Regions from separate parts of the Paracerasibacillus soli genome, predicted to be linked through region 3. Evidence: predicted binding sites of a transcription regulator. Region 3 holds the regulator's gene; each other region holds the start of a gene.

Region 1 (8,267 bases), on a different contig from region 3:
AGCAAATTCCGATTGCAGGCTTGTCTTCATCAGAAGAACCTTCCCAAAAGGATTTAGTAACCATCATTAAACAAGCCCAAGAAAAAGATATTAAATATATCATTTTCGAACAAAATATTACACCGAAAGTGGCTGAGATTATTCAAAAAGAGATTGCAGCCGAACCTTTATATTTACACAATTTAGAGGTTTTAACGGATGCAGATATTGCTAATAACGAGGACTATTTTAGTTTAATGTATCGAAATATAGAAGTTTTAGATAAAGCATTGCAGTAACACAACTAAAATAAAATAAGGGACTGGGACAATCTGACTTCCTCGTCCAACTACTATAATTAATAAAAATTTCAGTATATAATACTAAATATAGTAGTTGAGAGGTCTGACACTTTGGTTTTGTCCCAGCCTTTTGAAAAATCATCCATTATCCACATGCCACTCATTTAATAGGATGCAATTAGTTTCATTTCTTTCAATCTTACGCCTTATTTATTTCCATAACACTGGAAATCTCAATTCTCTTAAGCGCCTGTATTGCTAATTGATCCGTTTCCTTGTTCTCATTTCTAGGAATTAATTGATACGTAGCCTGAATCCCAAGCTGTTCTAGTCTTTCGTCGATTCGGTCAGCCCATTTTACTAATTCAACCTCATAACACGGCCACTCGCCGCTCATTTGTTTTATAACGACCTGAGAGTCTCCAAAAAACGTTACAGGCAAATGGTGAACACCAAGCTCCTCTAACTCCTGAACAGCTAGATGTAAGGCGGCATATTCTGCCTCGTTGTTATTTAAAATTTGCTCAATACGTGCATTTTTACGTTTACGGTATGTCTTTTGACGCTGCTCATAATAAATAACAATGCCTAATCCCGCTAGTGACTTATCATATCCTCCATCAAAGTAAACTTCCACATCATGCGGCTCTTCCTGTATTTCTTCTTGTTGCTTTTTAAGTTCTTTTAACGTCCATTTATTTTCATGTGTGTCAATAAAAACAACCGATTTTACTCTACCCGTTTTTTGTAAGTCGCCTATTAGAAGGATTGCCTTCTTAGCCAATAGATCTTCAGAAGTAAATGTTGCCTCTGTTCCTTTTTTCGTTTGGTAGGTCAACTCCAATCTTCCACGCAAAAAATTTCTACCTCCATTCATGATGACCTAAATTTAGCATTTCATTACCTCACATTCACACAATTTCTTTTCCCTCCGCACCATTAATCGAATAACTTGCCGTTATTTCAGCATTTAATGAATGGGCAACCGTGCAATATTTATCTTTTGATAATGTAATCGCCCGTACAACCTTCTCTTCCGGTACATCCCCTTCCAGTGCATAATGAATATGAATTTTTGTAAACCGTTTCGGATGTGCTTCAGCACGTTCTCCTGCTACTTTCATTTCAAAACTCGTAGGATTTAGACGCATTTTGGTTAATATGGATATGATGTCTATCCCAGTACATCCTGCTACAGCATTTAGCAATAATTCCGTCGGTCTGGCACCTGTATTTTCTCCCCCCACTTTTTCCGACGCATCCATTTTTATATCATGTCCTGATGGTGTCATGCTTGAAAAAGCCATTTTTTTATTCCATTTTACTGTTAGTTCCATTTTTGTTGCACTCCTTCCTCATCGTTATCAACATAGTATTAAATTACCACTTAAAATGACAATTAAACAAAATCACACTAGGAATAAATAGGAAAAGGGGGTCTGACCCCCTTAAATGAGAGAGCCAGCCCCTTATGTTCACTTTCATTACTTTAGTTGTTTTTATTTACATATTGGCGTTTATTTTCAGTCACTCCAGCAAGGCAAATTATTGCTGGATCCTGATTAATATCTAATTCCACTGTTGATCCATCAGTTGGGAGTGTTTGTTGGAATACTTCTTCATATTCCGCAATTGATAACTCTTTACGATTAGCTAATAGTTTTTCATGCTTGTCCCTTTGTACATGTTGCTCAAAGTTTGGTTGCAATACCCCTGCAAAGAACTCCCCTACTGCACCAGAACCATAACTATATAGTCCAATTTTTGTACCTGCCTGTAAATTTTGGGCTTGTTCTAAAAATGAAAGGAGACTTAAATAAAGTGATCCCGTATAAATATTTCCGACATTTCGATTGTATGTCGTACTAATTTGATAATGGTTTAACAAACGCTCTTGCACGGCTTCCGATGTTTCATCTAAAACAGTGCGTAATGCTTTAAGGCCCATTTTCGTATAAGGAAGGTGGAAACAAATTGCTTCAAAATCTTCTAATGTTGCCCCCGTCTGTTCCTTATACTGACCCCAAACTTGATTAAAAAATGCAATATATTGTTCATTAGAAAATTTACCATCAACAAATGCAGTATCAGAGTATACTGGACGCCAAAAATCCATAATATCATTTGTAAAATATGCACTTTCACTTTCTAATTCCATAATGCTCGGATTGGCGCTAATGACTATTGCAACAGCACCTGCACCTTGTGTAGCTTCTCCACCAGTATTTAAACCATAGCGTGCAATATCTGATGCTAAAACGAGCGCTTTTTTTTCAGGATGAAGTGCAATATGTCCTTTTGCTAATTGCATCGCTGCTGTTGTACTGTAACAAGCCTGTTTCATTTCGATGCTACGCGCATGTGGATTGATTCCTAGTAAATGATGCACATAAACTGCGGCAGATTTAGAATGATCAATGCCTGATTCAGTTCCAAAAATAACGAGATCAATCTGGTTTCTATCTTCTTCATCCAAAATTTCTAGCGCTGCATTAGCTGCCAACGTGACGGAATCCTGTGTTAACGGAGGTACAGCCATTTGGCTTTGACCAATCCCGATTGTAAACTTTTCAGGTTCAACATGACGGGCAACTGCTAATTTATTCATATCTACATATAAATGTGGGGTATAAAACCCAATTTTATCAATACCAATTTTCACGATGATTTGCTCCTTTTTTAAAAAATCCTATTACTTTCTTCATATGTTTGCTAAATTGTGAGTCCATTCACATAAATACTACTTCACTATACCATATTTAGCAATGATATTTCTAAAAATATAACGTTTCAATGATTGAAAAGCCTCTGCGTTCTCTATAAACATTTTCTCATTTATAAAGAGAAAAACATAATAATAGGGCTGGAATATATCCAGCCCGTAAATTTAACTATAAATGAAAAATACATTCATACTTATTCTTTTTCAGACATAACAGTATTATCCTGTTTTCTCCACAGTTTTCCAGGCCAAAATGCATATTTTCCAAGAACTGTTGTAATTGCTGGCACAAATAACGGCCTAATAATAAAGGTATCTAATAAAATCCCGATAGCTGTAATTGTACCAAACTGAACCAACACTTGCATCGGTAATACTGCTAATACAGCGAATGTCCCTGCCAAAATAAGACCTGCTGAGGAAATGACATACCCAGTTTCTCCTACACCTTCTGAAATTGCTTGTTTATGTGGTAACGTTTTTCTTTTTCGCCATATACTCGACATCATAAAGATATTGTAATCACTACCAAGTGCTACTAAGAAAACAAAGGAATAAAGTGGGATTAAACCTTGCATGGCTGGTTCACCTAAAATGTAATGTATAACAATCCACCCAATTCCTAGTGCTGATAGGAATGAAAATACAACAGTTGTTAACATATAAAGCATGGCTGGAAGGGAACGGAAATATAGTACCAATAATAACGCCATGATGCCTAACACAACTGGCATAATGATGTTTTGATCCCGATTGGTTGTTTTTTGAGTATCATAAAGTGTCGCTGTTTCTCCTCCAATCCAAACCTCACCTTTAGAAATATCTGCTTCTTTCATCGAATCTTTCGCTAACGATTTAATCGCAGGCACATGGTCCACCGCTTCTTGTGAATACGGGTCAATTGCTAAAGTTACTTCATAGGATAAAATGTTCTCATTACTTTCCCCTATCTTGCCATCACTTACTGCACTAACATAAGGTAATGCGGCTAATTTTTCTTTTAAATCAACATCCGACTTGCCAACAGTTTCTAAAATTACATACATAGGAGCTACTTCTCCCGCAGCATAATGTTCTGAAATCAAAGTATATCCTTCTCGTGAAGGCATATCTTCTGGAAATGAATCAAGCAAACCATACGTGTATTCTATTTTTGGTACAAATAAGGCTAATCCGCCCAATAGAATCATACAAACAACAATAATCGGGATTGGCTTTTTCGTTACAAGTTCGCCCGTCATCGTACGTAAGCGACTTTTCCCTTTTGAATCGCGTAGCTTTTTCCCTTTCTTTTTCTCAAGCTCTCTTCTCATTTCTTCTGTCCGAGGGATAAATGGATAAAAAGCGACTCTACCAAACAACGCCAATAATGCTGGGAGAATTGTCATCAATGCAATCGCCATAACAAAAATAGCTAAACTAAATGGTACTGCAAAACGGTGATAAGATGCATAATGTGCTAGTGACAACGTGAATAGCCCGAGTACAGTTGTCATTGCACTCATCATAATAGCTCCCCCGGTTTTACTCATTGCCCTGCGAAGCGCGGTATATTGATTCTCAACCAATAATAATTCGTCACGGTACCTTGAAATTAAAAACAAACAATAATCCGTTCCAGCTCCAAATAATAAGACGGTCATTATCGAAACAGCTTGAGCATCAACTTCTATCCAGCCTTTGCTTGCCATCAGTCCCAACAATGGATTAATTAACCCATAAGCAAAAGCTACAGCTATTAACGGAATAAAAGCCAATATTGGCGAACGATATAAAGCAATTAATAAAACCAACACAATAACAACGGTTGCAATTAACAACTTAACATCCGCTTGACTAAATAAACTTACTGCATCTATTTGAATGGACACTGGACCGGTATATTGTACCTGTAGTTCAGATTGGTCCGAAATCCCATCCACCATTTTATTTAAATTACTTACAGCATCTTTTAACTGATCTGTTTCTGCCCGTTTACTAAAAAATATCGGAGTTACAATTGCTTCACCATCTTCTGACGATGCGGCAGCTAATGCCTGAGCTGGCATTTGATCAAAAGGTGGAATTTCTGATTGATAAGCTAACGGTTTTTCTCCCAGTACTTTATATAATGATTGTATTGTTTCAAAATCCGCCTCTTGTAAGCCACCATCTCGTTGCCAAACGACTAATAAAGGTACTCCAGCATGATTAGGAAATTGTTCGTTCATTATTTTATTTGCTTCAATGGACATCACATCATCTGGCAAAAGATTATTTGAACCAACTACCTCTTTATTTACAGACGGCCAAGAAATTGAAAAAATAGCAATAATCACAACCCAAATAATACTTATAAACCATCTACTTTTTGAATTAGCCACGATTTGGCCCCATTTATTTAAAAAACTTTGCATGATTTCACTTACCTCCTCTTTTTCTACAAACACCCTTGATTTAGTATGTAACAAGTTGTTGATTATACCCCTTCCAAACCCCGTGCATGGAGATATGGTTTCTTGTAAACTTCGCTAGTAAATTTCAATACAATTAATTATATATACTGGTTAGTTAATTTTCAATCATTATTTCGTAATTATTAAATTTCCTATGGTATAATGATGTATTATACCAACATATTGGGGGGATACAGATGGCTAGTTATAAAAAGTCCCTAGGCCGACCTCGTGCAAATGATTTAAAAAAACCTACTGAGCAAACAATTTTAGAAGCTGCTACTTCTCTGTTTTTAAATCAAGGTTATCAAGAAGTATCAATAGATGAAGTTGCTAGCAAAGCGCACGTTACGAAAGCTACTGTTTACTATTATTATGCTAGTAAAGCAGATTTATTTACAGAATCAATGGTACAAATGATGTATCGTATACAAAAACAAATCGACACAGTTTTAAATAGGGATGAACCATTACAAGTCCGCTTAAAAGAAATTACAAAAGCACATTTACAAGCTACAGTTCATATCGATATGAATGGTTTTATGCGTGAAACAAGGAGTGCTTTAACAAAAGAACAAATACAAAGCATACAGCAAGCCGAGGAAAATATGTATTCTTCTATTGAGATAGCGATTCAAAACGCAATACAAAAAAATGAAATACCACATCATATTCACCCAAAATTTGTAGCACATACTTATATTGCCCTTTTACAAGTAGGTAATTATCGCAATGCTAATAATGAACCAATATTTTCATCTGTAGATAAAATGGTCGATCAGATTTTACAATTTTTTTGGAATGGGCTTGATCATAAGTAATCTTTTTAGCTGTTCGACTAACTATTTTGCAGAATTTATTCCTACTTCATACCATTTAAAAAAGGCTGCTCATTTAAATAGGAGACAGCCGCTGTTTTTCCTTATTTACTTGTCTTTCTTTTTACAGTTTGTATCGTATGGAAAAACACTTTTTTCCTTTACAACCGTTTAAACAATATATTGTTTTCTAAGTGAATATGTTCAAACGTATTTGACTCCATTTCAGCTAGACGTGCATATGTGACACGATAAGTTCCACATGCAGTTACAGGTGGTTCGAAACCGCTTGTGACTTGCCGTATTTTTTTTAATAAATCTCCGGCAAATTCATGTTCAGCTTCTAAACCACCATTTGCTATTCTAATTCTTTCCAAAAGTTCTTCACTCGGTTTCACTGCATATTCTTTTATTAATGGAAAAACTTCCTCTTCTTCTTTTATCGTATGTTCTGCCATTTCCTGGCTAAATTCATCATAAAGGCGATGTAATTCTCTCAAATGGGGTTGATTACTTCCATGGGCATGAAATACCCTCGTAACAAACTTACTTAATGCGGGTAATTCTTTCTTCAAATAACCATGATGATGATCCACAATATAATCAACCAAATTGGAAATAGATACAGAATCCCAATCCTTCGCTTGATGACCATTCTCCAGCCATTTTTCATAGCGTGTATTTAATTCAAATAATATTGTATCGCCTGCAACTTGATGTTCTTTAAATTGATCTCTTAATATTTTGTCACCGCCACAACAAAAGTCAATGTGGTTTTCCTTAAACAAATCACTCGCATACGGGAAAACCTTTACTATCTCAGCTGGTGTATGTTCTGCAGTAAATGAACGCATATATATAGCCTCCTTATTGTATGTATATATATGATAGTCATTTATTGCATCCATTGCAGTGACCCACATCACTTTAATGAAATCTATCCGCTATACTTGGCTTGTCTATTTTCAAATTCTTTCATCAAATGAATGAGGTAATTCGTGACTTCGTACAACAATCACGAATTGCAACCTTAATAAAGAGGCGGGGACATAAGCGTCTGACACTTTGGTTTTGTCCTAGCCTTTTTGTCATTCTATTATTTATCAATTAGCGCTTGTACGACTTCTTCTGCCAAAAGATGTCTTCGTAAGTCTTGTTCATAGTCCGTTACGTTCATTGTGTTACTTTTTACCTTTTCTAAAAATCTTGCAATGATGGCATGAAAACCTCGCTTATGTAATGTTGGTTCCCAGTCATTACTGCCTAACTGAACGACATCTTTATTTTGATGACTACTCACTTCATTTACATTTTGAACCGTACGTGTTTCGTTGGAACTGAACACTTTCACATGTTCTTCTGTCGTCCCCGAATCTCGATTCATGATTCCGATTCCAGTACCTTCATTTGCTTCAAGCTGTAAGACAACATGATGGAGGCCCTGTTCGTCTTGTTTGCCACGAACATGCATTTGTTCAATGGAATACGGAAATAAATATAGTAACGTATCAATAACGTGAATAAAGTCATCAAATATAAAGGTCCGGATATCATTGACATGATGTGCACGATTTTTTTGAACGATAACCATATTAGGATTCGGTAAATCTGCTAATTTCTCATAAGGTGGTGCATACCGACGGTTGAATCCAACCATTAATAGTAATCCCTTTTGCTGCGCCTTTTCTATAAGTCGCTTCGATGATTCTCCATCATATGTGATTGGCTTATCTACATACACATGAATATCGTGGTCTAATAATGTATCAATAATTTGCTCATGAGATTCAGTCGATGAGTGGACAAAAGCAGCTTTTATCCCACTTGCAAGCCATTGCTCCATATCATCATACGAATGTTGCAGGCGATATTTTTCAGTAACCTCTTGTAAAGTAGCTTTATTTCTAGTACAAATATGTAATTCAATCCCACTTAATTGTGTTAATACTGGTAAATATGCTTTCTTAGCAATATCTCCAATTCCAATCATTCCTATTTTCATGACATTACC
Region 2 (8,267 bases), on a different contig from region 3:
GAATTGTTTGTTTCATTGCTATCATATAGTCGTTGACCTTTTGCTCCACCATATGCAAAAGTTCGAGCAATACCAATGGCCCCTATTGCATCTAAACGGTCAGCATCTTGAACGATTTTTCCTTCCAATGTATCTGGTATCCTTTTTCCTTTCGTAAAAGACACGCTATCTATTATTGAAAGGATTGTATTTATTTCAATAGATGTAAACGAAAGTGTACGTAAAAATTGTTGTAGTTCTTCTTTTACCACATCAGGTTGATCAAACAGCTTATGATCCCCTACATCATGTAACCATGCAGCAACCTCACATAAGTATGAATCTGCGCCTTCTTTCTCCGCAATATAGACTGCTAGTTGCGCTACTCGTTGCATATGTTCAACATCATGTCCAGTCGTATCGTGTAGAAATAAATCCTTTACATATGTCTTGATTTCCTGTATTTGCCTGATTGCATCCATCAAAATAACCCTACGATTTTACCATTTTCTTTCACGTCCATATTTAAAGCTGCTGGTTTTTTAGGGAGACCTGGCATTGTCATAACGTCACCAGTTAACACAACAATAAAACCTGCGCCGATAGAAGGACGTAATTCACGAATAGATATAATGAAATCTTGTGGGCGACCAACCATTTTGGGATCATCCGACAAAGAATATTGTGTTTTCGCCATACATACTGGAAGATTCCCCCAACCTTGTGTTTCATAAAAGGCGATTTGTTGTTTAGCTTGATTTGTTAGAGAGATATCCTTTGCTCCATATACAGTTTGGGCGATTTTTCTAATCTTTGTTTCTAATGAATCATCAAGTTCGTAAAGATGTTTAAATGATTGGTTACCGGCACTTGCCTTCTCCACTACTTTTTCAGCTAAATTAATCCCCCCTTCTCCACCTTTTGCCCAAACATCTGTTAAAGCTACGTCGATATGACGACTTTCACACCATTTTTCAATATATGCGGTTTCACTTGGTGTGTCTGTTGGGAATTTATTAATAGCGACAACAAAAGGTAACCCAAATGTTTCTATTGTTTCAATATGTTTTGCTAAATTTTCCATGCCCTCAGCTAATGCTGCAACATTTTCATTCGTTAAATCACCTTTGGAAACCCCACCATGCATCTTCAATGCGCGGACAGTTGCAACAATTACAACTGCATCGGGTTTAAAATTACCAGCACGTGACTTAATATTCAAGAATTTTTCCGCGCCTAAGTCTGCGCCAAATCCCGCCTCAGTGATAACATAATCTCCAAGTTTTGCGGCGGTTTTGGTTGCCATAATACTATTACAACCATGTGCAATATTAGCAAAAGGTCCACCGTGAATTATCGCAGGAGTGTTTTCAATTGTCTGCACTAAATTTGGTTTAATTGCATCTTTTAATAGAACTGTTAATGCTCCTTCTGCTTCAAGATCCTTTACGGTTATAGGTGTTTCATCGTATGTGTAACCAATAACAATGCGAGCGATTTTCTCTTTTAAATCTTGTAGATCATTTGCCAAACAAAGAATGGCCATAATTTCTGAGGCAACTGTAATATTAAAACCATCTTCTCGTGGCACACCTCTTTTCGGCCCACCAAGACCTACAACGACTTGTCTTAACGCTCGATCATTCATATCCATTACTCGTTTCCATACAATCCTGCGTGGATCAATGTGTAATGCATTTCCTTGTTGGATATGATTATCAATTAATGCGGCTAATGCATTGTTAGCAGTTGTAATGGCGTGCAAATCACCGGTAAAGTGTAAATTAATATCTTCCATTGGTAATACTTGAGAATATCCACCACCCGCTGCCCCACCTTTAATTCCCATAACTGGTCCTAATGAAGGTTCCCGTAGCGCAATGACTGTCTTTTTGCCGATTTTATTCATTGCTTGGCCTAAGCCAACTGTAACAGTAGACTTTCCTTCACCCGCAGGAGTTGGATTGATAGAAGTTACTAGAATAATCTTTCCGTCTTTATGATGATGAAGTTTACTTAAGAGTTTATCTGATAACTTTGCTTTTGTATGTCCATATGGTTCCCAATCCTCTTCTGACAACCCTAAACTCCCTGCAATTTCATGAATCGGCTTTAAAGATGCTTCTTGTGCAATTTCAATATCTGTTTTCAAATTAGCCTACTCCCTTTCTACAGTGATGTGCTTTATCTTTCTTTCTATTCATATTGTAACAAAATTTGCAATATATCTCTCCATAAAACGCTTACAATTTCCAAGGCGATTAGCAAAATAATAGGCCAATGCCTTGACCCACAAGACAAAATGCGCTATATTTAACACAAGCAAAGAGGCATGTTGCACATGAAATATAAATAACATAAACAAAGATATCGTTATTACTTTTCATACAATTTGCTTACTTTGTAATTCACACACGTTTTACGTGCAAGGAAGCTTTTAGGAGGAATTATTCACATGGAAAACGGAGTAGTAAAATGGTTTAACGCAGAAAAAGGTTATGGTTTTATTCAAGCTGAAGAGGGTAATGACGTATTCGTACATTATTCAGCAATTCAAGGTGAAGGTTTTAAAACACTTGAAGAAGGCGAAGAAGTTACATTCGAAATTGTTGAAGGCGAACGTGGACCTCAAGCAGCAAACGTTACAAAAAAGTAAGCCTTTTATAAAATGCTTAAGCGGTAATCACTTGATTACCGCTTTTTCTGTCTTCTTAACTTTAGTATTATCTGAAGTTACAATCAGCTACATTTTCGTTACTGTAGCTAATGCTTTTTCTTCCTTTGGTATTCTAACTTTTAATAGTAATAAATGTAACAAAGGAAAAAGTACAGCGGTAAAATATGCCCCAAATAAAAGTGGTATGATAAATAATTCTATACCTACGATAATATAATTTGGATGTTTTACATATTTATAGGGGCCCTTTTTGATAAGTGCAACTCTAGGCAATACAATAATTTTTGTATTCCAGAACTTTCCTAAAGTTGTGATGCACCACACTCTCGCTAATTGGGTCATAACAAATATCAAAAGTAATAGGTAATTTAACATGACGGAACGCTGAAACACGTAAACCTCTCCGACAATAAAGATGAAAAATAATGTATGGAGGATAATAAACCACTTGTAATGATTTTCCCCCTTTATAATCCCTCCCCTTGCCATCATCCATTTTTCATTTCGTTTGGCAATCACTAATTCAACGAGTCTTTGACCTATGATAAATAATATGAATAGCCAGATCCATGTTTTCATTTATTCCACTCCAATAATAATAATTCAGAACTAAATCCAGGCCCTAATGCACATAGTATACTTTTATCATTCTGAATGGACTGTTCCTTCATCTATTTTTTTAATACGTAAAATACCGTTGCGGAGGACATATTACCATGCTGTCGAAGTACCTCATATGAAAATTTTAGTTTATCCATAGAAAGTTGCATAGATTGGCACATTGCTTCCAATACTTTCTTTCCTCCAGGGTGTGCAATATAGGAATCAATTTCATCACTCGTAATATCTAGTTTTTGTAGAGTATCTTTCACATGTTCTTTCCAAATTGTATCAACGAGATGTGGGATACTCTTTGAAAATATTACCTCTAATCCCTGATCTGTTACATTCCACCCCATCACATCTTCACTATCTTTCTCTGTGAATGAATTTGTATATGTAATCTTCGGTTTCTTTATTTTTACATTCTTTTGATACGGCGATGCATCTCCTACAAGTAATGTTGCTGCGATTCCATCTGCAAATAGTGCTGTTCCTACTACATTGCTTTTACTCATGTCATCCTTTTGAAAAGTTAAACTACATAATTCACAACAAATTACTAATGCAGTTTGTTTTGGATTTGCCTTTAACCAGTCATATGCACGTGAAAGTCCCATAGCTCCTCCAGCACACCCTAGCCCCCATAAAGGCATTCGTATAACGTCAGATCGGAATGGGAGCTTATTCATTATTCTGGCGTCAATACTAGGAGTTGCTATGCCAGTACTAGAAACAAATACAATTAAATCAACTGCTTCAAATGGCACTTTTTCATGTAGAAAATGATCGTTTGAAAGACATTGTTGAACCGCCTTAACAGAATAATCAATTGCGTTTTGAACATATAATGCATTTTTCTCTTCAAAAGAATGGTGTGTTAAAAACCAATCCTCATCCACAACAAATTGCCTATTTTCAATAGCTGCATTGTCAAAGACAGGTAGCAATCTATTTATTCTTCTAGCGTGATCTTGGAAAAGAGTACGTACAAGATTTTTAACCGTTTGTTGAGAGATATTAAAATCTGGGATTGCTAAACCAACCGAACAAATGTATGTCATCTTAGTCACCTTTTTTATTACTATTTTGTCACTATTTTCAAAGATTATTACTCATTCCGTCATATTTATGACACATACTTTATTAACGAAAAGGTTTATAAAACTATCGCAATCGCTGTTATATCAAGTGTTTGAACAAATTGTGAAGCTTTCAATATCATGTTAAATTCCGTTTGTAATTTTTGTATGATGGAAATGAGTCAAATAAACAAAAAGGAGAAGATGAAAGATGGCGACCAAAATCAACAAGCAAAAGCACGTTGAAAATGAAACATCCAACTTAAAAGGCACACTTATTTCAGTTATGGTTCTTGGTATGATTATTCTTATTTCGTGGTTCGGGGTTTTTGCACTATTTCTTTCAAGATAAAAATAGGGGGAGTGAACTTTCATGCACTTACATAAATATGAAAAAATTTGGTTAACTTTTGGAATCGGTTCACTAGTTGTCTTTCTACTTATTTTAGGATACGGGGCATTTTGGAAAGGGACACATCCACAAAGTCACGGTGTAACAATTGATCCAAATAATATTCAAGCGTATGAGGATTTTAAACCAGAAAATCTAGGATTAACAAAAGTTGACGACAATCAATATGTTGTAAATTTAATCGCCTCAGCATTTAATTATGATTTTGGAAAAGATGACGATGGTGCTCCAGTCAAACATATTCGAATCCCTGCTGGTTCAAACGTTTTATTCCAAGTTACGACACCTGATGTGGTACACGGTTTTAACGTTGCGGGAACGAATGTAAACATGATGGTTGAGCCTGGTTATATCTCGCAATTAGAAACAGTATTAAAAAAACCAGGTATATATACAATCGTATGTAATGAATATTGTGGTGTAGGTCACCATATGATGTACGCTACTTTGGAGGTGTATGAATAATGGGTTTGAAGCAAACAGAAGCAGTAACTAGTATTGGAACATATCCGATTTCAAAAAAAGATGCAAAACTTTATATGTCTTTTATGTATGTAGCGTTTATTTCATTGTTTATCGGTGGATTAATGGGGTTATTACAAACGTTAGTCCGTTCAGGTAAATTAACATTACCGGCAGGAATTGGTTATTACCAAATTCTAACGGTTCATGGTGTTATTTTGGGACTAGTCCTTACGACGTTTTTTATTATCGGTTTCCAGTTTTCATTTATTTCAAAGTCGGTAGGAATATCTAATAAACAAAGAAAGTACGCTTGGCTAAGTTTTTGGGTTATGCTCATCGGTACTATCATGACGGCTACAACAATTCTTTTAGGGAAAGCAAGTGTACTTTATACATTTTACACACCTTTGAAAGCACATCCAGTTTTTTATATCGGTCTTGCACTGGTTATTGTAGGAAGTTGGATCGCAGGTTTTGTAAATTGGCACCAGCTCTATAGTTGGAAAAAGCAACATCCTGGTGAAAAGTCGCCTCTACCGGCTTTTATGGTCACAATCAATATGATCATGTGGTTTATAGCTTCACTTGGTGTTGCAGTATCGGTATTATTTCTAATATTACCTTGGTCACTAGGTTATACAGCAACAGTAAACGTACTTTTAACTAGAACATTATTTTGGTATTTTGGTCACCCACTTGTTTACTTTTGGTTACTACCTGCTTATATGGCTTGGTACACAATTATCCCGAAAATTATTGGCGGGAAAATATTTAGTGACTCATTAGCAAGAATGTCCTTTATCTTACTATTATTTTTCTCTATTCCAGTTGGTTTCCACCATCAGTTAACGGAACCAGGAATAGAACCGATGTGGAAATTTATCCAAGTTACATTGACGATGATGGTTGTTATTCCAACATTAATGACTGCTTTCTCGTTATTTGCAACATTTGAAATTACAGGTCGTAAAAAAGGTTATACAAGTTTATTTGGTTGGTTTAAAAAATTACCTTGGAAAGATGTGCGTTTCTTAGCACCATTTATCGGGATGTTATTCTTTATTCCTGGTGGAGCAGGTGGAATTATAAACGCTTCACACCAGCTAAATTCTGTTATTCACAATACGATATGGGTAACCGGTCACTTTCATTTAACAGTAGCGGCATCCGTGTTATTAACATTCTTTGGAATTAGTTATTGGTTGCTACCGCACTTAACAGGAAGAAAATTGACACCACAAATAAATAAATTAGGTATCATCCAAACATATATTTGGACAATCGGTATGACAATCATGTCAACAGCAATGCATATTCAAGGATTATTAGGAGGACCTAGACGTTCGAATTTCTCCGAATATGGTGGCACAGACCAGGCTCATGAATGGATCTGGTACCAGTTAGCACAAGCAGTTGGGGGAACGATTTTATTTATCGGGATAATTTTGATGGTTTATATTTTCATCAAATTGACATTCTTAGCTCCCAAAGGGATTGAAGAATATCCGCTTGCAGAAGAAGAAGTGGATGCACAGCCTACACCAGCATGGTTTGATAACTGGAAATTATGGATTGGTATCACAGTCGCATTAATTTTATTTGCTTACAGTATGCCTGTCATGGATATGATTCAAAATTCACCGCCGGGATCACCGCCGTTCACTTGGCCTATAGGTAATAACTAAATAAAAAAGCGTAAGCAGCCCGTTAAGGACGACTTACGATAAAAAAGTAGAACAACCTTTGCAGGCATTGCCATTCAATCGCAATGCCTGCATTTGTGTCTTAATCATGATACTTTTTGTATCCAACATGCAGTACTTTCCCTATCCCCTCACCTATTTATTCATGTTGCCCAAAGTATTGATAATAGTCTGTTTGGATAAAGCCATTAAATAGTTTACGTTTTTTTGTTGCCTTTTTCCCATATACGGATTCAAAAGTCGGAAAGGCTGTAAGAACATAGACACTCCAAGAAAGATATTGCTGCATTATTTTTCCGAAATCGCTATATAGTGTTTGAATTTCTCTTTCTCTTCCCTTCCCGATTCTTTGGCCGTATGGAGGATTTGTTACAATATATCCGTTAGCATCCGATATGACTAAATCTTTTACTTGCATTTGTTTCCACTTTATCAAATCACCTAGACCGGCTTCTTGACTATTTTCATTTGCAATATCAACCATTTTATGATTGATATCCGTTCCAATAATATCGAGAGATTGATCATATTTTGCCAAATCCTCAACTTCTTGAAAGGCATCATCCCATAGTTTCTTCTTCATGAAATACCACTCTTCCGAAGCAAAAGAGCGATTAAATCCAGGTGCAATATTTTGCCCAATTAATGCTGCTTCAATCGGGATAGTACCTGATCCACAAAATGGATCGATAAAAGGATAATCCGGTTTCCAATTTGTAAGCAAAACTAAAGCAGCAGCCAGTGTTTCCTTTAGTGGTGCCTCACCTTGTCCAACACGGTAGCCTCGCTTATGTAAGCCATGGCCTGATGTATCTAATGTTAATGTCGCAATATCTTTATGTATAGCTATTTCAACACGATATACAGCACCTGTCTCTGGCATTCTCGATGCAATCCCATATTTTAATCTCAACCGCTCAACAATGGCCTTTTTGACGATTGCCTGACAGTCTGGCACACTATATAATGTCGATTTTACGGACTTACCTATTACAGGAAACTGTCCATCTTCACTAATGAAGTTTTCCCAAGGTAATGCTTTCGTTGCCTCAAATAATTCATCAAAAGTAGTTGCTTTAAACTCTCCTACTTTAATTTTCAATCGATCAGCCGTGCGAAGCCACAAATTACAACGTGGTATGGCAGAAAATGGTGCATCAAAGGTCACTTTACCATTATCAACTTTCACTTCATATCCTAGATCTCTTACCTCTTGTGCAACAATAGCCTCTAGTCCCATGGCAGCTGTTGCAATTAATGTTAGCTTTGAACCCATTATAGCAATCCTTTCGTACTAAAATTTAATCAACTTTTAAAATGTTTAACGCCAGTTTGAACACGCACTAATA
Region 3 (8,267 bases):
ATCTTGCATTAGCGGGATTAAATAAGGAAGGCGACCAAACCCATTTATTAGTACCGAATTATTTGCGTTTAGCTGAAGCAGAAGCGAAATGGATTGCTGCCCAAAAAGAGGGGCAGTAATATGGGTGAAGTAATGATTCGTAAGATGGAACTGGATGATATAGCAGATGTGTATACGGTAGATAGTGCTTCATTTCCTGTTCCATGGACGAAAGAAATATTTTATCAGGAAATAGCATTGAATTCACATGCATATTACTATGTTTTGTTGTTAGATGAACATATTGTTGGTTATGTTGGAATGTGGATTGTTGAGGATGATGCTCAAATAACAAATATTGCTATCCTTCCTTCGTTCCGTGGTTTGAAGTTAGGGGAAAAATTATTTCGCTTTTCTATACAAATGGCAATGTATCATGGTGCAGAACGTTTATCGTTAGAAGTTCGTGAATCAAATATTGTAGCACAAAATATGTACCGTAAGTTTGGATTAGTTCCAGGTGGAATTCGTAAAAAATATTATACAGATAATAAAGAAGATGCTATTGTAATGTGGGTGACATTAACATGAAAAAAAATATGTATATACTAGGTATTGAAACAAGTTGTGATGAAACTGCTGTTGCCATTGTGAAAAATGGTACGGAAATTGTAACGAATATAGTTGCATCACAAATTGATAGTCATAAACGGTTCGGTGGTGTTGTTCCGGAAATTGCTTCCCGCCATCATGTTGAACAAATTACGATTGTACTTGACGAAGCAATAAAGGATGCGAAAGTGTCGTGGGATGAAATTGATGCAATTGCAGTGACGGAAGGCCCAGGTTTGGTAGGTGCTTTACTAATCGGTATTAATGCAGCAAAGGCATTAGCTTTTGCGAAGCAAAAACCATTGGTAGGGGTTCACCATATTGCAGGACACATTTATGCAAATCGTTTGCAACAGGAGTTTACCTTTCCACTATTAGCCTTAATTGTCTCCGGAGGACATACGGAGCTTGTTTTAATGAAAGAACACGGTCACTTTGAGGTAATTGGTCAAACAAGAGATGACGCAGCTGGAGAGGCTTATGATAAAGTAGCAAGAATGCTTGATTTACCTTACCCAGGAGGTCCACAAATAGATAGATTAGCTGCAGTAGGTGAACCGACAATTGCCTATCCACGTGCGTGGTTGGAAGAGGATAGTTATGATTTCAGTTTCAGTGGACTAAAGTCAGCTGTAATCAATTCTATTCACAATGCAAAGCAACGCGGTATTACATTGAAGAAAGAAGATGTTGCAACTAGCTTTCAGGCTAGTGTAATTGATGTTCTAACTGAAAAGACATACCGTGCAGCACAGCAATATGACGTCAAACAAGTTATAATTGCAGGTGGAGTAGCTGCAAATAAAGGATTACGAGCTGCATTAACGGATAAATTTTCCCAATCAAATATACCGCTTTTAATCCCACCATTATCTTTGTGTACAGATAATGCGGCAATGATTGCGGCTGCGGGAACGATAGCCTATGAACAAGGAAGAAGGTCTGGTCTAGACTTAAATGCAACCCCCTCTTTATTATTAAAATAGAAATAATCCACAGGATACACATAACTTGTCCACAGTATTGTGCATAAGTTTAAAAAGGTAAGTAAAATCAAGAATCTCATTTGTGGATAAAATACAGTGGAATGACACAAAAATATGTGGACAAGGTGGATAACTTTGTGTGTATCTTGCTATACAGGGATGAAACACAAAGAATAACTTGTGGATAACTACTTTGCTCCTCTAAAAATAGAACTTCAGAAATTTGGTGATAGAAGTGACACATAAACAATCACACTTTACACGTTATGATTTAATTATTTTAATTATGTGCTTTATGGCAGTTAGTTTATTAGCGATATATAATGCCCAACAGCTCCAGCAGTATGGTGGAAGTAACTTTGTGATGAAACAATTTGTCTGGTATGCTATTGGGATCATGTTTATTGTTTTGATTCAGTTTTTTGATTTGGATCAGCTAAAAAGAGCAAGTTTATATATTTATATTGCAAGTGTTATTGTACTTATTATCTTGTTTATCAGTCCGGCTAGTATTGCTGAAGCTAAAAACGGTGCAAAAAGTTGGTTTAATCCAAAAGGCTTACCATTATCCATTCAGCCATCTGAGTTTGCGAAAATTGGACTGATACTTTACTTGTCCACAATTATTAGTAATCATAAGGAAAAGTTTGTGGATAGTACAATTAAGTCTGATATTTTATTGTTAACGAAGATTATTGTGATTACATTAATCCCAATTGCTTTTATTGCGCAGGAACCTGACTTTGGTTCTTCCATGGTGTATGTATTTATTGCGGGTATGTTTGTTTTTCTTTCAGGTATTAACTGGAAGATTATTGGCACATTAGTAGTGGGTGGAGTAACAGTTATTGGTGGCGCTTTGTGGATTATTATTTCCTTTCCTGATATGTCACAGCATGTATTAGGGCTTGACCAATATCAAATTGATCGTGTGTTGAACTGGTTTGATCCAGATCATCAATCGAGTGATACATTTCAATTTGATCGATCATTGATGGCGTTAGGATCTGGACAATTATTCGGAAAAGGATTAGGACCATCGGAAGTTTATTATCCCGAGGCGCATTCAGACTTTATCTATTCTATGATAGGGGAGAGCTTTGGTTTTGTGGGAAGTGCCCTAGTTGTCTTCCTATATTTTATATTACTGTATAGGCTTTTAACACACGGTCTAAGAAGTTATGAACATTCCATTTTTGGATCATTTATTTGTTTTGGTGTATTAAGCTTTATATTTATCCACGCTTTTCAAAATATCGGGATGATTATCGGTATTATGCCAATCACAGGGATTCCACTATTGTTATTAAGCTATGGAGGAAGTTCTGTCATGTCGACCATGATTGGTATAGGACTCGTTTATCGCGTTGCCGTTGAAAATGCAATTCAAGATGATTATTTATTTAAATAAAAAGAAGTCGAGTGAACAAGTTTAATTTGTCCACTCGACTTTTTTCAATAAGAAGTTTCACATACGGTTACTATTACCTTGGTGGGGAAAATATTTGATTTTCCGTTTGTCAAAATGCGCTAAGTTGTTCTTGGAGCATTTCCCATTCTTTCATTTTAGTATCTAACTGAAGTTTAACTTGTTCAACTTCTTTCGTTAGTGCCAGTGCTCTTTCGTGATCCTGAAATATCTCAGGTTTCGTCATATCTAATTCTAACATCTCATGTGTCGTTTCAAGCTCTTCGATTGTTTCTTCAACCTTCATAATTTGCCGTTCAATTTTACGAATTTCACTTTGACGCCGTTTTTCTTCTTGAAAGTTTTGTTTTCGGGATTCTTGTAGGTCATTCTGAGTAGATGTTTCTTCCAGCTGTTTAAGTTCCATTTGTTCTTGTTTTTTATCCACATAATAATCATAATCACCTAAGTAAAACTCTGTACTATCCGTGTCCATTTCGAAAATATGATCGGCTATTTTATTTATAAAATACCTATCGTGGGAAACAAAAATAATGGTCCCGGGAAAGTCAAGAAGTGCACTTTCTAAAACCTCTTTACTATCAATATCTAAGTGGTTCGTTGGTTCATCAAGAATTAATAAGTTCGCTTTTTGCATTCGTAATTTTGCAAGCGCTAATCTCGCCTTTTCACCACCACTAAGTGAATGGACAGGTTTTAAAACATCATCACCAGAGAATAAGAAATTACCTAGCATAGTTCGTATATCTTTCTCCATTACAGTAGGATACTCATCCCATAATTCCTGAAGTACCGTTTTATTAGAAGAAAGGTCAGCTAATTCTTGGTCATAGTACCCAATTTGCACATTTGTGCCAAGTTGGATTGTCCCTTTATTTTGTGCTAATTTCCCAGTAATAACTTTTAGTAATGTTGTTTTACCGATACCATTTGGTCCTACAATGGCGATTCTATTTCCACGCTCTACACGAAGCGATATATGCTTGAAAAGTAAAGCAGATGAATCATCATATCCAAAAGCTACATCTGTTACTTGCAATACATCATTACCACTTCTTTTATTAATTTCAAAGGTAAAAGTAGCGGACGCCTCATCTCCTAAAGGTCTATCCAGCACATCCATTTTTTCAAGTTGCTTTCGTCTACTTTGCGCTCTTTTCGTTGTGGAGGCACGAACAATATTTCGCTGAATAAAATCCTCCATTTTTTTTATTTCAGTTTGTTGCTTTTCGTATTCCTTTAATTCTTGTTCATATTCTTGAGCACGTAATTCAAGGTATTTTGAATACGTACCATAGTATTTTTTAATCGTGTGTCGAGAAATTTCATACACGATGTTTACAGTTTTATCTAAGAAATAGCGATCGTGGGAAACAATAACGACTGCGCCAGGATAATTTGTTAGGTAACCTTCCAACCATGCCAATGTTTCAATGTCTAAATGGTTTGTCGGTTCATCTAAAATTAATAATTGTGGTTTGGAGAGTAAAAGTTTCCCTAATGCTAGTCGCGTTTTTTGACCACCACTTAACTCCGTGATAGATGTGTCATCTTCATAATCTTGAAAGTGTAGCCCGTTTAATACGCTGCGGATTTCGGCTTCATATGTGTAGCCACCATTTTCATCATATGTATGTTGCAATTGATCATATGAGGCTAATAGTTTTTCATATTCTCCTTGTGATAAGTGATGTGCGTCGGCCATTTTTTGCTCAACAGCACGCAACTCTTTTTCTTGCGCAATTAAAGGTTCAAATACGTCAATCATTTCATTCCAAATTGTCTTTTCCGATTCAAGTTCCGTGTGTTGCGATAAATAACCAATTGTTAATTGTTTTGTTTGGAATATATCCCCAACATCGTAAGTTTCTTGATGAGCCATTATTTTTAATAATGTAGATTTCCCAGCACCGTTACGACCAACAATCGCAATACGATCACGGTCTTTAATTTCTAATTTTATATTATTTAAAATTTCTTCAGCACCAAAGGATTTTGAAATCCCTGTTAGTTGCATCAGTATCATGATATTTCACCTCAAAAAAGCATCATTATTTATAAGGAAGTTTAAAGGGCTCAAAAATATGATACCCGGTCCTTATTTATCACAGACTATATGGTTATCACTTCAAGCGTGGAAGTGTCAATTAACAGAAAGTCAAAAGCCCGATTCGTTCGGGCCTAAAAGACGTAGGTTACAATGGTATTGCAACAGGAAGTTGCGAACGTAGCCTTTGTTCCCATAAGTAGGGAAAGTGCGGTTATCTATCTTTTTAAACACGCCCGATAATCATATATATATCATTATAATGGTAGTTGTCGTTAAAGTGTAGCTAAATTAAGTATTCCACGCAATACATTTGTGAATATAATCACGATTTTATACCATTTTTCTGTAAAAATTGGTATAGTAGAAGAAAAGGTTCATTATCTTAGGGGTGAGAGAATGACTGATTTTACACATTTTAACAAAGAAGGTCGGGCACATATGGTTGATATTAGTGAAAAGTCCGAATCGGAAAGAATTGCTGTGGCGCGCTCAAGTATTTTTGTAGCAAAAGAAATATATGAGAAGATTATTAATCTTTCAGTTGAAAAAGGGGATGTGCTTGCTGTTGCACAAATTGCAGGCATCATGGCGGCAAAAAATACTTCGCAGATTATTCCAATGTGTCATCCTTTGCAATTAAAAGGAATAAACATTACATTTGATTGGAAACTAGATGAAGCAACATATGAATTAGAGATAATATCTACAGTTAAAACAAAAGGGCAAACAGGTGTAGAGATGGAAGCGTTAACGGCAGCATCAGCAGCTGCCTTGACAATATATGATATGTGTAAGGCAATTGATAAAGGAATGACGATTGGTCAAACTTATTTAATAGAAAAAACAGGTGGAAAATCTGGGGATTACAAACGTTCGTAACGAAGAAATAAACAAAGTCAGCTAGCAGCTAGGAGGAATAATAATGGAACAAAGTAAAATTCCACAAGCAACAGCAAAGAGATTACCGTTATATTACCGATTTTTAAATAATTTACAGCACCAGGGGAAAAATCGCGTTTCCTCAAAAGAGTTGAGTGAAGCAGTTAAAGTTGATTCAGCGACAATACGACGAGATTTTTCCTACTTTGGGGCTTTAGGTAAAAAAGGTTATGGATATAATGTAGAGTATTTGCTTGGGTTTTTTCGTAAAACATTAGATCAGGATGAATTAACCGAGGTTGCGTTAGTTGGAGTAGGTAATTTAGGAACTGCTTTTTTAAAATATAACTTCTTAAAAAATAATAATACGAAAATCGTAATGGCTTTTGATGCAGACGAAAGTAAAGTAGGAATGGATTTCGGTGGAATTCCTGTTTACCATATAGATGAACTAGCGGAACACGTTGGTAATGTGAAAGTGGCTATCTTAACGATTCCAGCGACGGAGGCTGACAATATTGCTGAGAAGTTAGTTGAACATGGCATTGAAGGGATTTTAAACTTCACACCAGCTCGTATTACGGTGCCTGATCATATTCGGGTACATCATATTGATCTCGCAGTTGAATTGCAAGCACTTGTTTATTTTCTAAAACATTACCCATTAAAAAAAGATGATTAAATAGACATGGCTGGGACAAAACCAAAGTGTCAGACCCCTCCCTCAACTACTACACGCAGTATGAAACACGGAACTTTTTACTAGTTATAGTATTTGAACGAGGATGTCAGACTGTCCCAGCCTCATTATCTTTTTTTTGAAGTTTTAAAATGTAGCATCATCAATCTAATTGCTAAACCAAAATCCAGTGTAGCAATGGCTGCAATTAATAGGGTTGTAATATTCCACACGGTATCTTCTACACTTTGTATTGCAATGAATAGGAAAAAGGTTCCCATGAGAAAGTATACTATTCCTTTTGTAAGTAAAGAATTTCGCATTGTTTTTTATCCTCCAAATAGGTGTAAAATTACTTGTGTCTTTTGTTGTATATCTTCTGGGAGATTAAAGTTAAAATATAAGGCGATTGCATTCATTAACATATGTACAGCAATAGGTACAAGTATCCGTTTTGTTTTTACATATAAAAAGGCAAATACAAGTCCCATGGAACTATAGACGAGAATATGCTCTGGCTCTCCATGAATGAAACCGAACGCTAAGGCCGATAAAATTGCGGCAACAAAAAAGTTTGTTCTCTTATAAAGTGTACCGAAAATGATTTTTCTAAAAATAATCTCCTCTAAAATAGGTGCAATCAATGTTGTGATAATGATAAAGGCAGGAAATAACTTTGCAATTTCTGTAATAAAGCGTGTGTTTTCTGATTGTGTTTCGACATTGAATACATATAATTCGATTGCGCCAGCTATACCTTGTCCTAAGAAGGCCATAAATACACCAACGATAATCCACATTATGGTAGATTCCGCGCCAGTTGCGTTTTCATCTACACCCGCCTTCATATCGGGTTTCATCAAGAATAAAACGGCGATTAAACAAGCAATGAAAGCAAATATAGAATAGTATACTACGATTGTTGCATTTTCAAATGGAAGCCATTTAAGTAAGGGTGGGACGACGATTAAATTTGAATACTGCATAATGAAGTAGGCGATGATGACCCACCAATAACGTTTAGCCAATGAGAAAAACTCCTTCTTGATTTAATTTTATCTTCAATACTTTGTATGAAAACATGTATGAAGTATTTTAACATAATTAACGGTACATATCGTATATTATAACTCATTCAAAATGTATGAAGGCTTTTTAAAAAAATGTACAGGATCAAACTATCTTGTATGTATTTGCTAATTCCCTTATTCACAGTAATGCCTCGGTACAAAACTTCGCATATCTTAGGGTGCTGCCTCAGCATGGGTATAGTGAGAATAGTTGAAATTAAAAATCACATCGTACATAGGAAAACATTAAATGTGACAAGCAATTGACATTTTTACATAAAAAAGAAGTACAATACTTGCATTTTTTTTATAAATTAATTAATATATTAATTGGTGTTAGCACTCGCAATAGAAGAGTGCTAATAAAAATATGAGGAAAAGGATTAAGGAGGTTGTCTACATGATTAAACCACTAGGAGATCGCGTTGTCATTGAACTTGTAGAACTTGAAGAAACAACAGCAAGCGGTATTGTATTACCAGATTCAGCTAAAGAAAAGCCACAAGAAGGAAAAGTTGTTGCTGTTGGATCAGGCCGTGTGACGGATAGCGGTGAAAAAGTAGCACTTGACGTGAAAGAAGGA
Region 4 (8,267 bases), on a different contig from region 3:
GTCAATGAGGCGAAATCCAAGTCCTACAGCAACAAAGGCAATCGAAAGACTTGTAAAGAAATCAAGCGCAAATGACGATAAAAAAGCGACACGTAATGTCCGATTTGTAGCACGACGATATTGATCGCTAACCTTATCAATTTTTTTCTCATGTTGCTTACTTCGACCTAAATACGTTAATGATTCTAAACCTTTAAGAGAATCAACGAAATGGTTAGATAAAATTCGGTATGTTTCATATTGGCTATTTGCCATTTTTTGTGCTGCCATCCCGAGTAAAATCATAAAAACAACAATAATCGGTACGGTGACAACTAAAATAACGGCTGACACTTTATCAATCGTAAAAATATAGATGACGAGTAGTGTTGGGATAATTAACGTACGAATCATCCGTGGTACCGCAATGATGACATACTGTTTAAATTGGTCGATACCCTCTATTGCAAGTGTGACCAGGCGCCCTGTACCAAAGTTTTGCGTAAAGGAGCGACCTTGTTTAAAATATGTTTCCACTAGCACTTGCCGTTTTTCGTTACCAATTTTTTCAGCAAAGCTCTCAATCCATTTATCTTTTATTAAGGAAAACAAATGTCGTAATACAAATACGATAATGAAATAACAAATATCCGAAAGAACGGCTGTTATTGTTTCTCCTTGAAATAAAAAAGTAATTGCCCGAGCTAAAAAAACTGCTTGGGCAATGGTAGTGATTGTTTCTAATAATGTCAAACAAGCTAAACCAATATAAACAATGTTACTCCCTGGGAAGGATGGTAATTTTGGTCGATTATTCATTAGTATGTGAGATGATGGTCTTTCTTTTTAACACGGTTACGAAATACATAATAACTCCACCCTTGATAGCCCAGGACAAACGGTAACAATGTCAATGCTGCATAACTCATTACTTTTAATGTGTATGGTCCAGATGCGGCATTATAGATGGTTAAACTATACGCATCTGATAATGAACTAATCATCACTCTCGGGAACATGCCGATGAAAAGACTTGCACTTAAAAATAAGATTGTCAAAGTTGTCATCGTAAATGCCCAACCATCGGCTTTTTTCACATTTAGTATACTACCTGCTAATAATGCGAGCCATGTTAAAATAGGTAGCGCAATCCACATATTTCCATGATTTGTAAAAATATCTGTTTTGATTAAACCGATAATCGCAAATGCCAATACGGCAATTAACGTAACGGGTGCTAATCTTTTAGCAAGGACTCTGGCACGCTCTTGTAATTCTCCTTCTGTTTTTAATGTAATAAACTGGAGACCATGAACGATACAAACAAGTAAAAACATCACACCACCAAGTAATGCAAATGGATGAAGGAACTGTAAGAAGCCACCAACCATTTCTTTATCGGCGTTGATTGGCATTCCTGTCATAAAGTTGGCGATAACAACTCCCCATAAAACAGGGGGGAGAAGACTACCGATAAATAACGCCCAATCCCAAAGATTTCTCCATTTCGGATGATCCACTTTGCCGCGGAATTCAAAGGCCACTCCACGTAAAATAAGTGCAAGTAACATAAACACTAGTGGGATGTAAAAGCCACTAAACATGGTAGCGTACCAATGTGGAAATGCTGCAAACATCGCACCACCTGCAGTGATTAGCCATACTTCATTTGCATCCCACACAGGTCCAATTGTATTAATATAAACACGTTTTTCCTGGTCATTTTTACCTAGAAAGCGCGCGACCGTACCAACACCAAAATCAAATCCTTCTAGTATAAAAAAGCCCGCAAACAAAATAGCAATTAATAAAAACCATAACTCATGAAGGGACAACTTCGGTTACCTCCTTGTCAAACGGGTCAGTAGAGATTGTTTCCTTTTTATCTCCCTGATCGTTCTTTTTAATAAAACGAACAAATAAATAAATGGATACAGCTGCTAAAACGGCATAAATTAGTGTAAAGGAAATGAATGAAAATAGTACTTCATTTGCTGTAACAGAAGGTGATACTGCATCCTCTGTTTTCATTACACCAAATACAACCCACGGTTGCCGACCCATTTCTGTCATAATCCATCCTGCAGTATTGCCGATAAACGGTAGAGACATGCCCCAAAGCATTAATTTTAAATATTTTGGACTTGAGGCTAATTTATCTTTACGTGTTTGTATCCAACCATATAAAGAGAGAAGAACCATGAAAACTGCACTTAACACCATCGTGCGAAAACTCCAAAATGTTGTTTTAACAGGTGGAATATAGTCACCAGGGCCATATTTTGCAGTATATTCTTTCTGTAAATCGAGTAGGCCTTTTACTTGACCAGTGAATTTATTATATGAAAGAAAACTTAATGCATATGGTACATCTAAAGCAAATTTATTTTCTTGGTTTTCTGTGTCAATATGGGCAATGGCCGTAAATGGTGCTGGATCAGCTGTTTCCCATAGTGCTTCAGCTGCAGCAAGTTTCATTGGTTGTGTTTCAATTAAGTGTTGTGCTTCACGGTGTCCGGTAATAATTAGACATAAAGAAGACACTGCAGCAACAATGACGGCAATTTTAAATGACTTTTTAAATAACGTAATATCGTGCTTCTTCCCTATTTTCCAGGCGCTAATCCCAGCAACTAAAAATGCCCCTGTTGCAAGAGCTGCAACTAGAACGTGTGGGAATTGTACCCATAATTGCGGGTTTTTAATAATCGCAAAAAAGTCATTCATTTGAGCACGGCCATCTGCGGCAATTTCATAGCCAACAGGGGCTTGCATAAATGAGTTAGCGGATAATATCCAAAATGCTGATAACATCGTACCAATCGATACGAGCCAAATCGATATTAAGTGAACACGTTTAGATAAACGGTCCCAGCCGAATACCCAAAGTCCGATAAAAGTTGATTCCATAAAGAAAGCAAGTAAGCCTTCAATAGCAAGCGATGGTCCAAAGACATCCCCTACAAAACGGGAATAAGTTGACCAGTTCATACCGAATTGAAATTCTTGAAGAATACCAGTTACCACGCCAACTGCGAAGTTTATTAAGAACAGGTGTCCAAAGAATTTTGTCATGCGTTTATACATTTCATCGCCTTTTTTGACGTAAATTGTTTGCATGATTGCAATAATGAACGCTAAGCCAATGGAAACAGGAACAAAAAAGTAGTGAAAAATAGTTGTTGAAGCAAATTGCAATCTAGCTATCCAAAGTGGATCCATATCGTGACCTCTCCTTTTACAAAGGTTTATCCTTTAAGATTTATAATGAAACAAGTTATTTAAAAATAGCTCGTTTATATTGATAACATAAACACTATGCATATGTTGGAATGCCTAAAGATAAAGGTGAATTCCAAAATGTTATACTTAATTAATAATAATTCTTACTTAATATTATATACGACAATCTTGTTATGTTTTTCACAAAGTGTTACAAAAAGTTGAAGATTCCATGACGTATTATTGAACAGGCAAATAAATCGCGTCAAATCAACGATGACGCGACATGTGAAAATGTGAACAAAATGTTAAGTTTTTTTTGTGAGGATGGAAGAGGAGGGAGAAAGGCTACTTGAGGCAGGGTCTGACCCCTGCCTCTGTCATACTAAAACTAACAACCTAAAATTTGCATTGCATTTTGTACACGTTCTTCTGTAGGTGGTTCTATACCCTGAAGTGGGTATGCATAACCCAATGCTTCCCACTTATATACACCGAGTTTGTGGTAAGGGAGAACTTCCACTTTTTCCACGGCATCTAATGTTTTGATAAATGTAGAAAGGTTTTCTAAATCTGCATCATTATCAGAACCACCAGGAACAAGTACGTGGCGAATCCACATTGGCACTTTTTTGTCAGATAAATAACGAGCAAACTCTAAAATATGATCATTGCGCATACCAGTTAATACTTTGTGCTTCGCGGAATCTATTTGTTTTAAATCTAATAAAACTAAATCAGTTAGTGTAAGTAGTTCATCCAAGTTATTTAAAAATGTAGGAGAGTGGGAGAAACATCCTCCAGCTGTGTCAATCGCCGTATGAACACCAAGCTTTTTTAGTTCCTTAAATAGAGCAATTAGAAACTTAATTTGTAAGAGCGGTTCTCCGCCACTAACGGTTACCCCGCCATTTGTTGCTTTGAAAAAGGGGAGGTATGATTTAATATCTGAAACTATTTCTTCAACTGTCATTTGTTTTCCATCGCCCATTTTCCATGTATCTGGGTTATGACAAAATTGACAACGTAGGGGGCAACCTTGTAAAAACACAATATAGCGAATACCAGGACCGTCTAATGTACCACATGTTTCGATTGAATGAACGCGACCAATCATTGTAATACCTCCTCGAATTTCAAAGTTACTTTGGTTAGGGTGTTTTATTTACTTGAGTATCGTGATAAAAAAATTCTTTCGTATACTATTCATTAAATGAATAATAAAACCAAACTGTCTCGTAACGTGCTAGGTTGTTTTCCGCTACGGACCGTTGCTTTCCGCGGGCAACGCTTCAACTTCCGACGTACAGGAAGTACTAGTGCAGGTGTTGCAACAGGACGTTGCGAAATTAACCTGCCTTGCCCCAACATTGGGGTATGCCGACGTTGGCCGCAAAGGCCGTATTTAGTCGGCCCTCCTTAAATTTATTCCTGTGGGATTTTCAGCTGTTGCTTTTCCCGCAGGACAAGGAAATCTACGATAGCAAAACATCGCACGATAAAATGCGGTCTTTGCATTTTTGAGGAGTCAACGGTCCTCCGCTCCAAACAACCGCCGTGATTATGCGAGTCAATCTTTGTAAGTCTTATTACGAAAAACTACACTACGGGGAATAGATTTTCAGCTCTTAACTATGCCATTCAATAAACTAGTAAAAAATCAGCTCTGGATAAAGATACCTACACCAGCGGAGGAAAAACACGGAGACTCGAAAAAGATAAAACGTCTTTTCCTCGTACGATGTCATGCTGCCGAAGCATTCCTTGTCCTGCGGGAGGTCGGCTAAGATCGGTCACGTCCTGTGACCAATGCCGACACTAGAACGTCGTGTTCTTCGCTCGGCCTAGGTGAGACCCCGCAGTGCGTCATAGGGATGGAAGGCTAAGAACGCGACGTCCTGTCGCTACGCCTTCATGACCAACGTCCTGTTGGCCCGAGGCTCATCAGCCGCCCGCGGAAAGCGCAGTGTTTTTCCGGAGCGATATTAGTAAGGCAAGTTTTCACTACTGAACAGTTTGGGTCAACTGCGTTAAGGTTATTGAAAAGATGATTTTTGTGAAAAGGATATGGACAGTTTAGAAAGTGTATTGTTCATATCCTTTATTCACATCATTAAAATGAATCTGTAAAGTCTTTAATCATTACCGACTTTCATGGAATGTGCGATTAATGACATCAATTTGTTGTTCTCTTGTAAGTTTAATAAAGTTAACGGCATAACCTGAAACACGAATTGTTAGTTGTGGATATTCTTCTGGATGATTCATCGCGTCAATTAATGTTTCCCGATTAAAGACGTTAATATTTAAATGGTGCCCACCTTTAATCATATATCCATCCAATAAGCCAGCAAGGTTAACTTTACGATCATCTTCATCGCGACCAAGCGCTTTCGGCACAATTGAAAATGTGTTACTAATACCATCTAGTGCATAATCATATGGTAATTTTGCTACGGAACTTAATGAAGCTAGCGCACCTTTTTTGTCACGACCATGCATTGGGTTTGCACCTGGAGCGAATGGTTCGCCGGCTTTACGACCGTCTGGTGTGTTACCTGTTTTCTTTCCATAAACAACATTCGATGTAATCGTTAAGACAGATTGTGTTGGAACAGCATCACGATATGTTGGATGTTTCTTTACTTTATTCATAAAGTTTTTCACGATATCTACCGCAATTTCATCAACTTTATCGTCATTGTTGCCGTACTTAGGAAAATCTCCTTCGATTGCAAAGTCAACGGCATAGCCATTTTCATCACGAATTGCTTTTACTTTTGCATGCTTGATGGCACTAAGTGAGTCAGCAACTACCGATAATCCAGCAATACCACAAGCCATTGTACGTAAAATTGTTTGGTCATGTAATGCCATTTCAATTCGTTCATAACTATATTTATCATGCATGAAATGGATAACGTTTAATGTATGAACATAAAGTCCTGCAAGCCAATCTAGGACTGTATCATATTTTTCCATGACTTCATCATAATCTAGATATTCAGAAGTAATTGGTGCATATTTAGGTCCAACTTGAATAAGTAACTTTTCATCAACCCCACCATTAATCGCATACAAGAGACCTTTTGCTAAATTTGCTCGTGCTCCAAAGAATTGCATTTGTTTACCAATCGTCATGGCAGATACACAGCAGGCAATTCCGTAATCATCACCATAAATATCACGCATAATATCATCGTTTTCATATTGAATGGAACTTGTTTCAATTGAAACATTCGCACAATAACGTTTGAATTTATCTGGTAGATGCTCCGACCAAAGTACAGTTAAGTTTGGCTCAGGAGCAGGACCTAAATTTGTTAAAGTATGCAAGAAGCGAAATGAGTTTTTCGTTACAAGTGGTGTGCCATCTGTTGTCATTCCGGCAATTGATTCTGTTACCCAAGTTGGATCGCCGCTAAACAATTCATTATAATCTGGCGTCCGTGCAAATTTAACTAAACGAAGTTTCATAACAAAATGGTCAACCAATTCTTGCGCTTCTGCTTCTGTTAAAAGGGCGTTTTGTAAATCTCTTTCGATATAAATATCTAAAAAAGTAGATACACGTCCAAGACTCATCGCTGCTCCATTTTGTTCTTTGATGGCTGCAAGGTAAGCAAAATAGAGCCATTGAAATGCTTCATGTGCATTTGTTGCTGGTTTAGAAATATCGAAGCCGTAAGACATGGCCATTTCTTTTAATTCATGAAGTGCGCGAATTTGTTCCGTGATTTCTTCGCGATCACGTATCACGTTTTCTAACATGACACCGTTTCCACCAGTAATTTCTAATTGCATTTTTTTGTCTGCAATAAGGCGATCGACACCATATAAAGCAACTCTACGGTAGTCGCCGATAATTCGTCCACGACCATAAGCATCAGGTAAACCAGTAATAATACCTGCTTTTCTAGCTAATCTCATTTCAGGTGTATATGCATCAAATACACCTTGGTTATGTGTTTTGCGATATGCAGTAAAGGTATGTTCTACTTCTTTATCTACTTCATAGCCATATGCATGACAAGCGTTTACCGCCATGCGAATACCGCCGAATGGTTGAAGAGAACGTTTAAAAGGTTTATCAGTTTGAAAACCGACAACTTTTTCCTTTTCTTTGTCTAAGTATCCTGGTCCATGTGAGGTAATTGTTGAAACAATTTTTGTATCCATATCAAGAACGCCACCATTTTCACGTTCTTGTTTGGATAGTTCCATTACTTCATCCCAAAGTTCACGGGTTGCTTCCGTTGGTTCAGCTAAAAATGATTCGTCCCCTACATAGGGATTAAAGTTCTTCATAATAAAGTCTCGTACATCAATTTCTGATTGCCATTTACCACTGCGAAAGTCTGCCCAAGCTTGTTGTTTCTTTAACATTGGAATACCTCCTAATATTAAATGATCTTCGAGTAAGTTTGTGAAATGCTGAACAATTACTCTAACATTAGTATAACACAGCGAAGATAAATAACATGATTTAAATGTAACAAATTTATGAATGTGCAATTTGTTTCCGGTAATCTATTGATTCTATAGGGTTTTATAGCAACCTCATCTGTATTAATACAAATCATTTTTGTAGTGTAACAGATGGGAGTTATCGGATTGTAATAGAAAATGATTATTTAGAAATGACAATGAATTTTGATTATGTTACGATTTATTTATCTGAAAATTGCATGAAAGTTTTCCGATGAAAAACTGTGACAATGTAGGAGAGATAACATTGATTAGTAGCAAGCAGCCCATTCAAGTTTACCGTGGTGAATATTTAGAAAGTACACATGAAATTGCAGTTGCGGTCGTAAATACAGAAGGGGATTTACTCGCTCATTACGGGGATCCAAAGCAACAAGTCTTTGCTCGTTCATCGATGAAGCCCTTTCAAGCCGTGCCGATTGTAGAATCAGGAGCATTGGATAGCTTTCATTTTAGTGAAAAAGAGTTAGCACTATTTTGCGCAAGTCACATCGGAGAACCGATTCATCGCGAAACGGTACAACATGTATTAGATCAATTACAACTAACAATTTATGATTTGCAATGCGGAACCCATG

The links. Region 3 encodes Rex, which represses fermentation and respiration genes when NADH is low (regulators of the CRP and FNR family bind a similar motif). Its sites were predicted from a motif close to TTGTGAAATATTTCACAA; they were not measured.
Region 1: the regulator Rex is predicted to act here: its motif matches at 2,999-3,016, upstream of ACFFIS_RS08480 (hydroxymethylglutaryl-CoA synthase).
Region 2: the regulator Rex is predicted to act here: its motif matches at 4,461-4,478, upstream of ACFFIS_RS02465 (cytochrome c oxidase subunit 2A).
Region 4: the regulator Rex is predicted to act here: its motif matches at 3,391-3,408, upstream of ACFFIS_RS17280 (cytochrome ubiquinol oxidase subunit I).

The regions. Positions count from the first base shown of each region.
Region 1 is NZ_JBHLWL010000022.1:367,250-375,516, reverse strand. Features, by position in the region: gene ACFFIS_RS08495 (metal ABC transporter solute-binding protein, Zn/Mn family) at 1-278, shown strand, start outside; gene ACFFIS_RS08490 (reverse transcriptase-like protein) at 481-1,137, opposite strand; gene ACFFIS_RS08485 (OsmC family protein) at 1,193-1,618, opposite strand; gene ACFFIS_RS08480 (hydroxymethylglutaryl-CoA synthase) at 1,771-2,943, opposite strand; gene ACFFIS_RS08475 (MMPL family transporter) at 3,198-5,399, opposite strand; gene ACFFIS_RS08470 (TetR/AcrR family transcriptional regulator) at 5,636-6,259, shown strand; gene ric (iron-sulfur cluster repair di-iron protein) at 6,418-7,110, opposite strand; gene ACFFIS_RS08460 (Gfo/Idh/MocA family protein) at 7,353-8,258, opposite strand.
Region 2 is NZ_JBHLWL010000008.1:85,873-94,139, forward strand. Features, by position in the region: gene ACFFIS_RS02440 (HD domain-containing protein) at 1-461, opposite strand, end outside; gene ACFFIS_RS02445 (formate--tetrahydrofolate ligase) at 461-2,131, opposite strand; gene ACFFIS_RS02450 (cold-shock protein) at 2,435-2,635, shown strand; gene ACFFIS_RS02455 (isoprenylcysteine carboxyl methyltransferase family protein) at 2,723-3,235, opposite strand; gene ACFFIS_RS02460 (type III polyketide synthase) at 3,328-4,320, opposite strand; gene ACFFIS_RS02465 (cytochrome c oxidase subunit 2A) at 4,550-4,690, shown strand; gene ACFFIS_RS02470 (cytochrome c oxidase subunit II) at 4,712-5,215, shown strand; gene ACFFIS_RS02475 (b(o/a)3-type cytochrome-c oxidase subunit 1) at 5,215-6,900, shown strand; gene ACFFIS_RS02480 (THUMP domain-containing class I SAM-dependent RNA methyltransferase) at 7,058-8,194, opposite strand.
Region 3 is NZ_JBHLWL010000062.1:125,806-134,072, reverse strand. Features, by position in the region: gene tsaB (tRNA (adenosine(37)-N6)-threonylcarbamoyltransferase complex dimerization subunit type 1 TsaB) at 1-119, shown strand, start outside; gene rimI (ribosomal protein S18-alanine N-acetyltransferase) at 121-570, shown strand; gene tsaD (tRNA (adenosine(37)-N6)-threonylcarbamoyltransferase complex transferase subunit TsaD) at 567-1,577, shown strand; gene ACFFIS_RS16095 (FtsW/RodA/SpoVE family cell cycle protein) at 1,813-2,988, shown strand; gene ACFFIS_RS16090 (ABC-F family ATP-binding cassette domain-containing protein) at 3,098-5,032, opposite strand; gene moaC (cyclic pyranopterin monophosphate synthase MoaC) at 5,453-5,935, shown strand; gene ACFFIS_RS16080 (redox-sensing transcriptional repressor Rex) at 5,979-6,617, shown strand; gene ACFFIS_RS16075 (YdiK family protein) at 6,743-6,937, opposite strand; gene ACFFIS_RS16070 (CPBP family intramembrane glutamic endopeptidase) at 6,944-7,642, opposite strand; gene groES (co-chaperone GroES) at 8,055-8,267, shown strand, end outside.
Region 4 is NZ_JBHLWL010000067.1:87,960-96,226, reverse strand. Features, by position in the region: gene cydD (thiol reductant ABC exporter subunit CydD) at 1-798, opposite strand, end outside; gene cydB (cytochrome d ubiquinol oxidase subunit II) at 798-1,814, opposite strand; gene ACFFIS_RS17280 (cytochrome ubiquinol oxidase subunit I) at 1,801-3,201, opposite strand; gene pflA (pyruvate formate-lyase-activating protein) at 3,593-4,318, opposite strand; gene pflB (formate C-acetyltransferase) at 5,344-7,587, opposite strand; gene ACFFIS_RS17265 (asparaginase) at 7,937-8,267, shown strand, end outside.